One region of the Corynebacterium accolens genome, then DNA from elsewhere that is predicted to be linked to it. Evidence: predicted binding sites of a transcription regulator. Region 1 holds the regulator's gene; each other region holds the start of a gene.
The links. Region 1 encodes LexA, which represses DNA repair genes until DNA is damaged. Its sites were predicted from a motif close to CGAACANNTGTTCG; they were not measured.
Positions count from the first base shown of each region.

Region 2: a site for LexA is predicted at 2,968-2,981, ahead of CACC_RS04880 (HNH endonuclease signature motif containing protein). Genes of this name have one in related genera too.
Region 3: a site for LexA is predicted at 2,122-2,135, ahead of CACC_RS05220 (HNH endonuclease signature motif containing protein). Genes of this name have one in related genera too.

Region 1 is NZ_CP046605.1:1,493,375-1,497,711, forward strand. It holds gene CACC_RS07155 (hypothetical protein) at 112-516, opposite strand; gene lexA (transcriptional repressor LexA) at 770-1,480, shown strand; gene CACC_RS07165 (DeoR/GlpR family DNA-binding transcription regulator) at 1,964-2,746, shown strand; gene ptsP (phosphoenolpyruvate--protein phosphotransferase) at 2,816-4,337, opposite strand, start outside.
Region 2 is NZ_CP046605.1:1,008,731-1,013,067, forward strand. It holds gene hutI (imidazolonepropionase) at 1-940, shown strand, start outside; gene CACC_RS04875 (DEAD/DEAH box helicase) at 987-2,858, shown strand; gene CACC_RS04880 (HNH endonuclease signature motif containing protein) at 3,006-4,244, shown strand; gene CACC_RS04885 (hypothetical protein) at 4,253-4,337, opposite strand, start outside.
Region 3 is NZ_CP046605.1:1,082,254-1,086,590, forward strand. It holds gene CACC_RS05210 (cysteine desulfurase family protein) at 1-860, shown strand, start outside; gene CACC_RS05215 (hypothetical protein) at 857-1,021, opposite strand; gene CACC_RS05220 (HNH endonuclease signature motif containing protein) at 1,048-2,034, opposite strand; gene CACC_RS05225 (glycoside hydrolase family 25 protein) at 2,241-3,404, shown strand; gene CACC_RS05230 (spermidine synthase) at 3,385-4,221, opposite strand; gene mnmA (tRNA 2-thiouridine(34) synthase MnmA) at 4,318-4,337, shown strand, end outside.

The sequences.
Region 1 (4,337 bases):
TGCCTGTCTCCGTGAAGCAAGCGGGCCTTATCTGCGGCCGGGAAGACAAGCTGCTGCCTAAAAGGCTCTAAGCCTTAAACCCCCGAAGTGCCTGCTTTTGTACACGCAGCACTACTGTCCGATCGCTGCTTCTACTTGCTGTACCGAAGCGCCAGGATCAGTCGGCGTTTCAGCGCTCGTACCCATCAGCCCGCCGGCAACCGTGCCGAAAAATACGGCAGCACCAAATACTGCACCGAGGAGGTAATTCTTGCGCGAACTATGCGCATCGTCTTCTTCCATCGGCCTGTTCGCGAAATCAGGTAAGGAACGTTCATCAGTCCACGTATTCGAATAACCTTCACGGTTCGTTCGATATACGGAATTTAAAGTCCTGATTTCCCCCTTTTCGGAAGGAGAATGCTGCACGCCCCAGCTTTGATCATCAATATCCCAAATAGCGGCTGAAGGGACGATCTGTGGACGTGCCGCGCGCTGTTTGACCATGTTATTGCGAGAGTGAAGTAGTTGAGACATTGCTTTCCTTTCGACGACCGCCGTAAGTCTAAAGCGGCCCCTTGACACAACAAGAGCTCAATGTCGCTCCTGTGTTCGAGATTGTTTCTATGTTCGATTTATAGCACCACTTCGAAAACCTGTCCAGTTTTTCGCGTAAATCTCGAACGCTTGTACTTTTCGTGCTACAAATGAGTTATGGCACGCAGGTGTCACCCAGTCCCTTTTCAAGCTATGAACGCAGAACCTCAGACCCCTTAGCTAGGAGCCGCACATGGGCCGCAAGAAAGCAAGCACCGCAAAGAACGATTACGCCTCCCTTTCCGAAAGGCAACGCCGCATCCTTAACGTCATCAGCGATGCAGTGATGCTCCGCGGTTACCCGCCCAGCATCCGCGAAATTGGTGACGCCGCCGGCCTGCAATCCACCTCGTCCGTGGCCTATCAGCTCAAGCAACTGGAGGAAAAGGGCTTCTTGCGCCGCGATCCCAATAAACCCCGCGCGGTCGACGTACGCCACCTCAACACTGACGACGCCGAAAAGAAGCCGGGCCGCAAGGCTAAGGACGTCCCCGATACCTCTGCCCGCGGCCCTGAAGAGTCTGCCGCCGTAGCTTATATTCCCGTCGTTGGCCGCATCGCCGCCGGTGCACCAATCACTGCAGAGGAAAATATCGACACGTATTTCCCCATGCCAGACGAGGTCGTCGGCGGAGGAGAGCTTTATATGCTGCAGGTCGTGGGCGATTCCATGCAGGATGCCGGCATCCTCAACGGCGACTGGGTCATCATCCGGTCGCAATCGGTGGCTGAGGAAGGCGAGTTTGTCGCCGCGCTTCTCGATGGCTCCGAGGCCACCGTCAAGGAATTCCACCGCGATTCCTCTGGCGTATGGCTCCTTCCGCACAACGATGCCTATCCGCCCATCAACGGCGATGATGCGGAAATTATGGGCAAGGTAGTATCCGTCTTCCGCAAACTCTAGGCCCCGGCCAGCTACTTTAACCAAGCCGCACGCGGGTGTTCGCCTGCGGTTGTTGTCGCCGCCGACACTCTGCGCCCGCTTTCTTGAAACCCGCTCTTTGCACTTCGTACGCTGCCCTGTTCCCCGCATAGGGAGCAGGGCCATACGAGTTTTAACGCATTCCACGCCTTTCTACCTCGCAATCGCGCCCCAAAAAGCCAACTTAAGCGCGCGGGGTTTATTGAGAAAGCACCCCCGAAATAACGGATCCGTAAGTTAAGCGCTACTAGGGTTGGCTTTCAACTAGGGCAAATAAAGCTGACTGACCTGCGGCTTTTATCCCAAACCAGACAACAGCGCACACCTTAATTTTTGTTTTCGTCCGATTACCGCCGAATTTTGACACAATGGAGGGAGAAATCCCACATCAGTTAGCTTTCACCGAGCGCCTGCATTCGCAGATGGAGTAACCGCCCGGCCGAAGGCGAGGAGCAAGGAGGGTCCGTGTACGCAGAGGAGCGACGCCGCCAGATCGCGTCCCAAACTGCAGTTGAGGGTCGCGTTAACGTAACCGATTTATCAGAGCGTTTCGAGGTGACTGCTGAAACCATTCGGCGCGACCTAGCCGTACTGGATCGTGAGGGCGTTGTCCACCGCGTTCACGGCGGCGCCGTGGCTTCGCAAGCCTTCCAGACCGCGGAGCTCACCCTCGATACCCGCCAGCGTTCCGCATCTGGGGCCAAGGCCGCCATCGCGCACGCCGCGCTCGACTTCCTTCCCCCTGGCGGCGGCAGCATATTCCTGGACGCCGGCACCACGATTAATACCTTTGCCGAGCTCATTAGCCAACAATACCCGCAGGCGCAGTTCAATATCGTCTCCAATAGCCTGCCCATCGCACTGTCGCTAGCCAATAGCGGCGTTCCCGATGTCCAGCTCCTCGGCGGGACCGTACGCGCTATCACCCAGGCCGTCGTCGGCGATACCGCCCTGCGCACCATGGCGCTCATGCGCGCCGATGTCGCCTTCATCGGTACCAATGCGTTGACCCTCGATCACGGCTTGTCGACAGCCGATTCCCAAGAAGCAGCCATCAAATCCGCCTTCGTCACGAATGCCCACAAGGTCGTGGTCATGTGTGATTCCAGCAAATTGGGCAACGACTACCTGGTGAGCTTCGCCTCCATTGCAGATATCGATGTCGTCATCACCGATTCCGGCGCGCCGGAATCCTTCGTCGATGCCCTGCGCGAGCGAGAGATCGATGTCGTGCTCGCCAGCGAATAGCTCCAGCATGCGCACGACTTCGCCCTCCCTACGTTGACATCTAGGCAGGGAGGGCGAACCCTTTTGCCGTTAGTTGAACTTTTCTATCTGCTCCATCGCTGCGGCGCGGGCGGCGGATGGGCCTTCGGAGTTGAGGGCGGCATCGGCAAGCTGTTGGCACTGGTCAAAGGTCAGCTCGGCCAATTGGGCACCAACGCCGGCGACTGCGGTCGATGCAGCAGACAAGGAGTTGACGCCTAGGCCGGTCAATACGCAGGCCAATAGCGGATCGGCCGCGGCCTCGCCGCACACGCCAACCGGTACGTTGTATTCGTGCCCCGCAATGCAGGTGTGCTGGATAAGCCGCAGCACGGCCGGCTGCCAGGGGTCGGTGAGGTACGCAAGCTGCGGTGACAGGCGGTCAGCGGCCATCGTGTACTGGGTGAGGTCATTGGTGCCGATGGATACGAAGTCCAGATGCGGCATGATCTTATCTGCCATCAGCGCTGCTGCGGGCACCTCAATCATCGCGCCCGCGGTCAGGCCGCGCTCCCGGCACAGCTCCGCAAACCACTGGGCTTCCTTCGACGTCGCCACCATCGGTGCCATGACCCAGGTTTCGGCATCGTCGCCGCGGGACTCCGCGGCCTGGGCGATGGCGTCCAACTGGCGCGTCAACAGGGACTCATTATCGCGGGCAATGCGCAGGCCGCGCACACCCAATGCCGGGTTCTCCTCAGAGGACAGCGTGGCATAAGAAATCGGCTTATCGGAGCCAGCATCCAAGGTGCGCACCACGACCTTGGAATCGGGGTAGGCGTTGAAGACCTTTCTGTAAATCTTTGCCTGCTCGTCAACGGAAGGCTCCTCGCTCGCGGACAGGAACGACAACTCCGTGCGGTAGAGGCCAATGCCCTCTGCCTGCGAGTCGGAAGCGATGCGGGCGGCGTTGCCATCGGCCACGTTAGCCAACAGCTGCACGCGGTGGCCATCCTTGGTTTGCGCCGGCCCAGTCCATTCGGCCACGCGGGCGGCGCGCTCGCGGTATTCCGCGACCGCCTTGGTGGATTCTTCCTCGTCCGCACCCAGCGTCACGGTTCCAAGCGCACCGTCGACGAAGACCAGCGTGCCGCTTTCAATCTCCCGCAGCTTATTTCCCACGGCGACGATGCACGGAATATCGAGCTGGCGGGCGATGATCGCGGTGTGGCTGGTGGGCCCGCCCAGCTCGGTAACGAGCGCGCGAATATGCGCGGTATCCAGGGTGGCGGTATCGGCGGGCGCGAGGTCATCGGCAAAAAGCACCGCTTGGCCCTCCACCATGGGCAAACCAGGCTCCTGCTCGCCGCGCAGCTGGGCGATGACGCGGTCGCGCACGTCCTTCAGATCGGTGGTGCGCTCGGCCATGACGCCGCCGGCCGCCTCAAACATGGTGACGAACTTATCCGTGGCTCCCACCGTGGCGAACTCGGCATTCTTGCCCGAGCGAATATTCTTGCGCACGGCCTTGTGCCACCCGCGGTCCTTGACCATGCCGGCGGTTGCGGTCAGCACTTCCGAGGCTTGGCCCTCGGCGGCTGCGGCGCGGTTTTCCAAGCGGCTGGCGACGACA
Region 2 (4,337 bases), 480 kb from region 1:
GGCCCGCATGTCCGGCGGCTCCTACGAGGCCGGCGGCATCGCGGTGACCATGGACGCCACCCGGGAGGCGGGGGCGGAGCGCTTGGATAAGCTCGTCGCCGAGCGCGTGGCCGCTGGCCGCCGCGGTGGCACCACCACCTTCGAGACCAAGACCGGCTATGGCCTCAACACGGAATCTGAAGTGGAAGCCGCGCGCGTGGCATCCCAGCACGTCGACGACGTGACCTTCCTCGGCGCCCACCTCGTGCCGCCGGGAGCGGATGCGGAAGACTACCTCGATGAGGTCGTCGGCCCGATGCTGGACGGCGTTGCCGAATACGTCCAGTGGATCGACGTCTTCTGCGAGCGCGGCGCGTTCAATGAAGAGCAGTCGCGCCGGGTTTTAGAAGCCGGTAAAAAGTTGGGCCTTGGCCTGCGCGTGCACGGCAACCAGCTTGGCGAGGGCCCGGGGGTTAGCCTCGCGGTCGATCTCGGCGCCGCCTCGGTTGATCACGTGAACTACCTGAGCGATAGTGACATCGAAAAGCTCGCAGCATCTGAGACCGTGGCCACCATGCTCCCAGCCTGCGATCTTTCCACGCGCGAGCCCCTGGCGCCTGGCCGTGCGCTTCTCGATGCCGGCGCCACCCTCGCCATCGCCTCCAACCTCAACCCAGGTACCTCCTATACCTCGTCGATGAACTACTGCGTGACCACGGCCGTCCTGCAGCAGCACCTATCCGTCGACGAGGCCATCCACGCCGCCACCACAGGCGGTGCCACGGCGCTGCGCCGCCATAATGTGGGCAACGGACTCGACCCGCAGGGCCGCCCCGCGAAGGGCACCCTGGTGGAGGGAGCTGCCGCTGACCTGCACGTGCTCGATGCTCCCAGCGCGGTGCACTTGGCCTACCGGCCGGGTATGCCGCTGAGCTATCGCACGTTCGTGGCGGGGGTATAGCGAGGAATGGAGTTTGCCGCCGGTATCGCGTAGGGTTGGACAAGCAATGAGCATTACCGATAACGCCACCGGCGGCGTAAACGAGCCGGAAGATTTTAATAAGTCGGAATCTCAGGACAACTCGCAAGGTGTCAACCAGGACACCAGGGCTGCGAATACTTCTGAGGGCACCGGCGCTGAGTCCAAAGATTCGGCCAACGACAACTCCCAGGGGTTCGAGCACCTCGGCCTGCCAGATAAAATTCTGCAAGCCGTTGCGAAAGTAGGCTTCACCACGCCGTCCCCTATCCAAGCAGAAACCATCCCGATCCTGATGGAAGGCCGCGACGTCGTGGGCCTTGCACAGACCGGTACCGGCAAAACCGCAGCCTTCGCGCTGCCGGTCTTGTCCCAGCTTGACCCGCAGGCGCGCCACCCGCAGGCGCTCGTCCTCGCACCAACCCGCGAGCTCGCCCTGCAGGTTGCAGACGCTTTCCAATCCTTCGCGGAAACCCTCAAGGGCATTGAAGTTCTTCCCATCTACGGTGGCCAGGCCTACGGCATCCAGCTGTCTGGCCTGCGTCGCGGCGCCCAGGTCATCGTGGGTACCCCGGGTCGCGTCATCGACCACTTGGAAAAGGGCTCGCTTGACTTGTCCCAGCTGCAGTTCCTCGTCCTCGATGAGGCCGATGAGATGCTGAACATGGGCTTCCAGGAAGACGTTGAGCGCATCCTGGAAAGCACCCCTGACCGCAAGCAGGTGGCGCTTTTCTCCGCCACCATGCCTAATGCCATCCGCCGCCTGTCCAAGCAGTACCTGCACAACCCGGCGGAAGTAACCGTTAAGTCCGAGCGCCGCACCAACGACAACATTAAGCAGCGCTTCCTGCTGATTCCGCACCGCGCAAAGATGGATGCCTTTACCCGCATCCTCGAGGTCATCACCTATGACGCCATCATCGTCTTCTGCCGCACCAAGCATGAGACCGAAGAGGTGGCCGAGGCCCTGCGCGATCGCGGCTACAGCGCTGCTGCCATTAACGGCGACATCGCCCAGGCGCAGCGCGAGCGCACCGTCGATCAGCTCAAGGATGGCCGCTTGGACATCCTCGTCGCTACCGACGTCGCCGCGCGTGGCCTTGACGTCGAGCGCATCACCCACGTGGTGAACTTCGATATCCCGAACGATACCGAGTCCTACGTGCACCGCATCGGCCGTACTGGCCGTGCCGGCCGCTCCGGCGAGGCAATCCTGTTCGTCACCCCGCGCGAGCGCCGCATGCTGCGCTCCATCGAACGCGTGACCAATGCTCGCCTCGAAGAGATGGACCTGCCGTCCGTCGATGAGGTCAATGAGAAGCGCAAGGAAAAGTTTGCGCAGGCCATTACCCAGTCCATGGACAACAAGCAGGCCGATTTCTTCCGCAACTTGGTGCGCAAGTACTCGGAAGACAACAACGTCGCGATGGATGACATCGCCGCTGCGTTGGCCGTCATGCACCAGGGTGGCAAGAACTTCCTATTGGAAGACAAGCCTTTGCCCAAGCCAAAGAAGGACCGCCGCGATCGCGATGACCGCAAGCGCGACCGCGACTTCAAGGGCGGCGGCAAGAACCGCGGCGGCTCCAAGCGGCCGGATGGTGACTTTGAGACGTACCGGTTGGACGTCGGCAAGCGCCAGAATGTCCGCCCAGGTGCCATCGTCGGTGCAATCGCCAACGAAGGTGGCCTGTCAGCCAAGGACTTTGGCCGCATCACCATTGCAGTGGGGCACACCCTCGTGGACCTGCCGAAGAACATGGACCCAGCTGTGCTGGACCGTCTGAAGGATACCCGGATTTCTGGGCAGCTCATCAAGATTCAGAAGGATACTGGTCGCCCGCCTCGCCGTGATGGCGGCGGCGGTGGACGCAAACATGGTGGTCGCTTCCGCGACTAATTAAACCTCCAAAGGGCCTCTTTTTAGAGGCCCTTTTTTCATGCCTTCTGACCTGCGCTTTTACTATAAATGGGGGTAGTGTGTCAGAGCGGTTTTGTATGGTGTATGGCGAAAGCATGTTCTAGTAAATCTCTTGAAAGGAAGTCCATGAATGCGCCATATTATGCCAATACCAATCCGGAAAATTCTACCTCCCGTGCAGCTACGGAGATTAGGAAGGCGGAATACCAGTTCTGGGAGAATCTTCATCCTGACCCAGATGATGATATCGAAATTATTAGCCAATCACTGTCTGATTTAACCGGGGCGCGTCAGTCCCGCATTAGAAATATTATTTTCGCCTTCGAGCGATTAAAGGAGCTGCCGCGGCTGCGCGCCCGGCAAGAACAGCATTTCCATTTAGATTTAGACCGACTGATTACGATTGACCAAACCCTAGCCAAACTCGGCGCCATTGATGCGGAGAAGAAATTCACTATCGATGACGCCCTGACCAACTACTTGACCCCAACTCGTCCCAATCAAAAGCTGCCCTCGCACCGCAATCTCCGCCGCAAGCTGCGCGAGCTCATTGTGCGCCTCGATCCCTCTATTGCCTCGCGGGATCCGCGCCGCAAGCAAACCTATAGCGTTGAACCTACAGGCGGGGAGTGGGCCGCGGTTTGTCTGGACGTCGGGTTGGAAACCGCGGAGATAATCGACCGCAATATTCGGGATATCGCTACGGACAAGGACCTCACGATGGCTGAGGCCGCAGTGGAGCTGCTGACTGGAAAGGCGCAGGCGAAGGCCAAGGTCGTGTTGAATATGTATCGCTGCGACCTGCCGGATGGACCCGCGTTTGTACAGAATTTAGGTTGGGTATCCCCGGAGACCGCGGATGACCTACAGGCTCGGGCGACAGCGACAAGGGATATGGAGAAGGCCGGTCAGGCGGAGAACCCTAACTATGTGACGCCGCCAGATATCCGGGCGTTTGTAGAGGGCTTGGACGGCACGTGCCGGTGGCCAGGCTGCACGCGGCCGGCGGTAGCGTCCCAGATGGACCATCGGCACGACTTTGCAGACGGCGGGCCGACCTCGGCAGCAAACCTCACCTGCTTATGCCAGCACCATCACAACATTAAGACCGATGGGAGGGCGTTTTATATCAAGGACCCGATAAGCGGGGACATCGTCTGGCTTTTTGATGACTCTACGTGGGTCTATGACTCCGCCAGCGGGCCGTTGGCGCCCAAGAACCGCAGGTGGGCGCAGACGGTGGCACAGGCGACGCAGAAGCGGAGGGAGAATGCGCATGCAGATGCGCAGCAACTAAAAGAAGAACTTCGGGAGGAGTCCACGCATGAAAAAGGGGACAGCGATGACACTGTCCCCGAAAAGTAAATGGCTTCCTAGATGTACATCAGGATAAGGCAGATGATCCACAGGAGGTTGAAGACGCCGCCGAAAGCGGACAGGGACTTCTTGATGGAGCCC
Region 3 (4,337 bases), 410 kb from region 1:
ACCGCATCATCTCGACGGATATTGAGCACCCAGCCGTGCGCGATACCGTGAGCAAGCTTGCCCAAGCCGGCGCCACCGTGGACCTGCTCCCCGTGGACCGCAGCGGGCATATCAGCGATGGGGGCGCCTTCTCGAAACCTGCCGATCTTGCCACCTGCATGTGGGCCAATAACGAAACCGGTGCGATTCAGCCCATCGAGGAGCTTGCCTCCCTCGCGCAACAATCCGGTATTCCTATGCACGTGGATGCGGTGCAGGTAGCGGGCAAGCTGCCCATCAATTTTGCGGAATTGGGCATCACGACGCTCGCCGCCAGCGCCCACAAGTTTGGCGGCCCGCGCGGTATCGGCGTGCTATTGGCCAAGCGCACCCCAGCGCCGCAGCCGATTTCCTATGGCGGCGGCCAAGAGCGTGGACTACGCCCAGGCACCGTGGACGTCGCCAGTGCCTCGGCGCTCGCCGCTGCCTTGGAAGAGTCGATCGCCGAAAGCGCTGCCGAGGGCGAGCGCATCGCTGGACTCCGGAACAAGCTGCGGGATGGGATCCTTTCTTCCATTGACAACGTCGTGGTGAATTCCACCGAGCCATGCTTGCCGTCGCACCTACATGTTTCTTTCCCCGGCACCGATGGCGACAGCCTCATTATGCTGCTGGATTCGCTGCAGATTGAGGCATCGACTGGCAGCGCCTGCAGCGCAGGCGTCAACCGCATGTCCCATGTGCTTTCTGCAATGGGCGTCAGCGAGGATGAAGGAATCGGCTCCCTTCGGTTTACCTTGGGGCGCCTTACCTCTGAAGACGATGTGGATTACGTGCTCGCGCACTTGCCAGATGTCGTTGCTCGGGCCCGCACGGTCTAGGTATCAGCCCTTTCTTTGGCAGCATTGCGCCGCGCGGCGATTGCCTGGGCAACGGTGAGCGCCCAGTTCTTATTCTTCGCCGCTAGCGGCCCCTGCGGTTCATCGTATTCCCACCGTCCGTCTTGGAAGAGCCAGACAATGTCCCCGCTGTGCGGATCCATGATGTAAAAGGCGCTTTTATCCGTCTTTACATTGTGGTGGTGCTGGCACAGCGATGCCAAGTTTCCCGCCGTTGTTTTCCTCCCTCTGAGAAATCGATCCTGTGATCCTTCTGGCACCTGTAGGCCGGGCGGTTGCACCCCGGCCAGCGGCACACACCATCTCGACCCTCCACATAGGCACCGATGAGCGGCGGCGTGGAGTAGGCCGGGCTAACCCTTGTTGCCGCCTGGTCCATATCCCGTGTCGTAGTCGGGGCTAGCCGGTCTGCGGTATCTGGGTGAACCCATCCATAGCCCTGGATGAAACCGGGCGCCGCTTTTATATCGCTGGCGCGATACATATAAAGGTGCACCTGAGATTTATCTTCGACGGTTCCGAGGATCAGCTGGGCCAGGGCATCGGCCTTGCTAATTCCGTGCTCTTCCGCCGTGCGCTGAACAACCTCGTCAATGAGGATGAGCGCATCTTCGTCGAACTCTACGTTTAACCCTGCTCGTCCGCCCGCGGTGGGGTAGATGAAATAGGATTCATTTTGAGATTCCTCTTCCTCGGCGTCCTTGTCTCCCGTAGTGTCCGGGGATTCCATCGTGATGAGCCCATTGAGCTTTCGACGCAGGGCAGCGTTCGATGGAAAACTTTGGCCCGGCTTTGTGGGAGTGAGGTACTTTTCCAGTTCGGCGTCTATGCGCTGGAGGGCGCTGTTGTCTACTTCTCCCAGCTTGCTCAAGACCGCATCAATGGTGATAAGCCGAGAGAAATCGAGGAAGTAGTAGGTTTCCTGCAGCAGTTGGGTGCGCGGCAACTCTTCTAAGCGGTACAGGGCCATGGTGATATCCCTCGTACGTCGCTCGCTCAAGCCGGTGCGCCCCGCCAAGGTATGGCACGAGATATCGAAATCGTCTTCTAGGCTAGGTTTAATTTCCTTCCAGAGCAGGTAGTCGGACTTTCTATTGCAGGTGGCACTAACCGCGATGTCATCGTGTGGGTCAGTGATGAGGTAGTAGGGTTCCACGGCGATTATCCCCCGAATTTCGCACTAAGTTTCTAATTTCCATAGCTTCACCATAAGCCACCCACTCAACCCTCGCAAGCCGAAAAGCGAATATATGTTCTAGATGGTACATTTCCAACGAGTTTGTCTACGCGAGTGAAAAATTTGTCTCTAAGGTGCGTGTGTTGCAAATGTGGTTAGTGTGAATGATTGTTAAACTCTCGCGCATGACAACTATGAGGGCACTCCGCAAGAGCATCATCGCGGTTATCGCTGCAGTTGCAGTCACGGTAAGCGGGACCGCTGCCGCACAGGCAGCATTGGGAACCAGCGCACCAAAAGGTATTGATATTGCTGCCCACCAGCACCCAGGTGGCATGCCTATTGACTGGAATAAGGTGAAGTCTGATGGCCAGTCCTTTGCCTTTGTGAAGGCAACTGAGGGTGGGGACTGGATTAACCCGCACTACGTCAAAGATATTCAAGCTGCCAATTTGCACGGTTTGAAGACCGGCGCATACCACTATGCGCGTCCAGCTGGCGATGCGAAGACGCAGGCCGCAAACTTTGCCACGCAGATTGCATTGGCGCCGAATCAGACGTTGCCGCCGGTGCTCGATATCGAGGTTTCCGAGGGCAAGTCCGCCTCCCAGTTGGAGAGCTGGATCGAGGAATTTACCACCGAGCTCAAGCGCCTGACCAACCGCACGCCAATGATTTATACCTATAAGTACTTCTGGATCGGTGAGATGAATAACTCCCAGAAGTTCTCCAATATGCCACTGTGGTTGGCGGCATACCAGGATGAAGCGCCGGATCCAGTGGGTGGGTGGAAGAACCTGTCCTTCTGGCAGCGCTCCGGATCGGGCAAGGTTGCCGGTATTCCAACCGATGTGGATTTGAACCTCTTCAATGGCACGAAGCAGCAGCTTGATTCCTTTAGCGGCGGCAATTACGTCGATATCGGCGGCGCGCTCGATAGCCTCGTGCTTGATGATGGCGTCGATCTGAGCGCCGATAGCACTCCGCTGATTGGCGCCATCTTTGCTCTTGCGGCAGGCCTCATCGCCATGCCCCAGCTTGCCGATGCCGCCAAGGATGCCGGCCTCGATGCCCAGGCCGCCGAGGGCTTGGCAGCTTTTGTGAAGACCTTGGAAGACGAGGACGCTCTGCCTCTCAAGCAGCTTGGCAAGATGGCAGTCGGTGACTTCACCGTCGGTGACTTGGCGATGTTGCTAGAAAACGCTGGCCATGTCAATGGCGTCGACAAGGGCGAAGTCTCTGGAGCTCAGGTAGAAGAAGCCAAGGATGCGGCGAAGAAGGCCGGTGCCGATGTCCCCGACTTCGACGCTAATCAGGTGGCCGAGCTGCTCAATCGTGTGCTGAAGTAGCTCCCGCAAAGAATTTTCGGGTCCAGCTTTCATCCTTAAAGTGAGCTGGGACGGCCCCACCTAAGAGTGCCTTTGCCAGTTGAGCGGCTTGTACCGAGCCCTCAGCTGGCAGTTTCGTGTCTGAGGCCAGCAAGATGATGTTTCCATACCGGCGCCCTTTGAGCATGGGCGGGTCAGCGATTACGGCGAGGTGATCGAAGACCTCAGAAAGCCCGGCCAGCTCTTCCTTAGCCAAGTGGAGATCCGAGTGATCGCCGCAGTTCGCCACGTAGAGGCCGCCGGCAGACAGGGATGACTTAGTCGCGTGGAAAAACTCCACAGTGGTTAGGTCTTTCGGGGTTTTATCCCCAGCGAAGACATCGCGGATAATGATATCGCGGCTGGCGGGTAGAAAACTTTCGGTTTCCTTTCGGGCATCGCCGGGGCGGATCTTGACGGTGGGGGAGCGGGGGACATCGAAAAGATCGCGGACTAATTCGCCCAGTTTGGCATCGAGCTCGACTACCGTATGGCGGCTGTCCGGCCACAGGTCGGCAAAATAGCGCGGGAGTGAGCAACCTGCCCCGCCGAGGTGGGTAACGCGCAGTTTATTGGGCGAGACCGTATTTAGCTGTTCTACCGCCGCTGCGATCCAGCGCATGTACTCAAAGTCGAGTTCCTGCGGCTCGCCCAGCACGATATGGCTGCTAGGAACGCCATTGACGTTAAGGATATAGGCCCCGTCGCGGAATTCATCCGGCACAACCTCGGCGGTGCCGGTGGAGATCTCGTAGGTGCCGGTGATGCCTGACCTGTTCGCGGCTCGCTTTCTACCCATGGGGTTCAAGCTTAGGGAATGGAATCGATTTAAGCTGCGTTGGGGCAAGGGAGTACACTTTCGGGCCTGTAGTCGAGGTATTTAAAGGGGAATGCAATGCGAGTATTGGTAGCAAT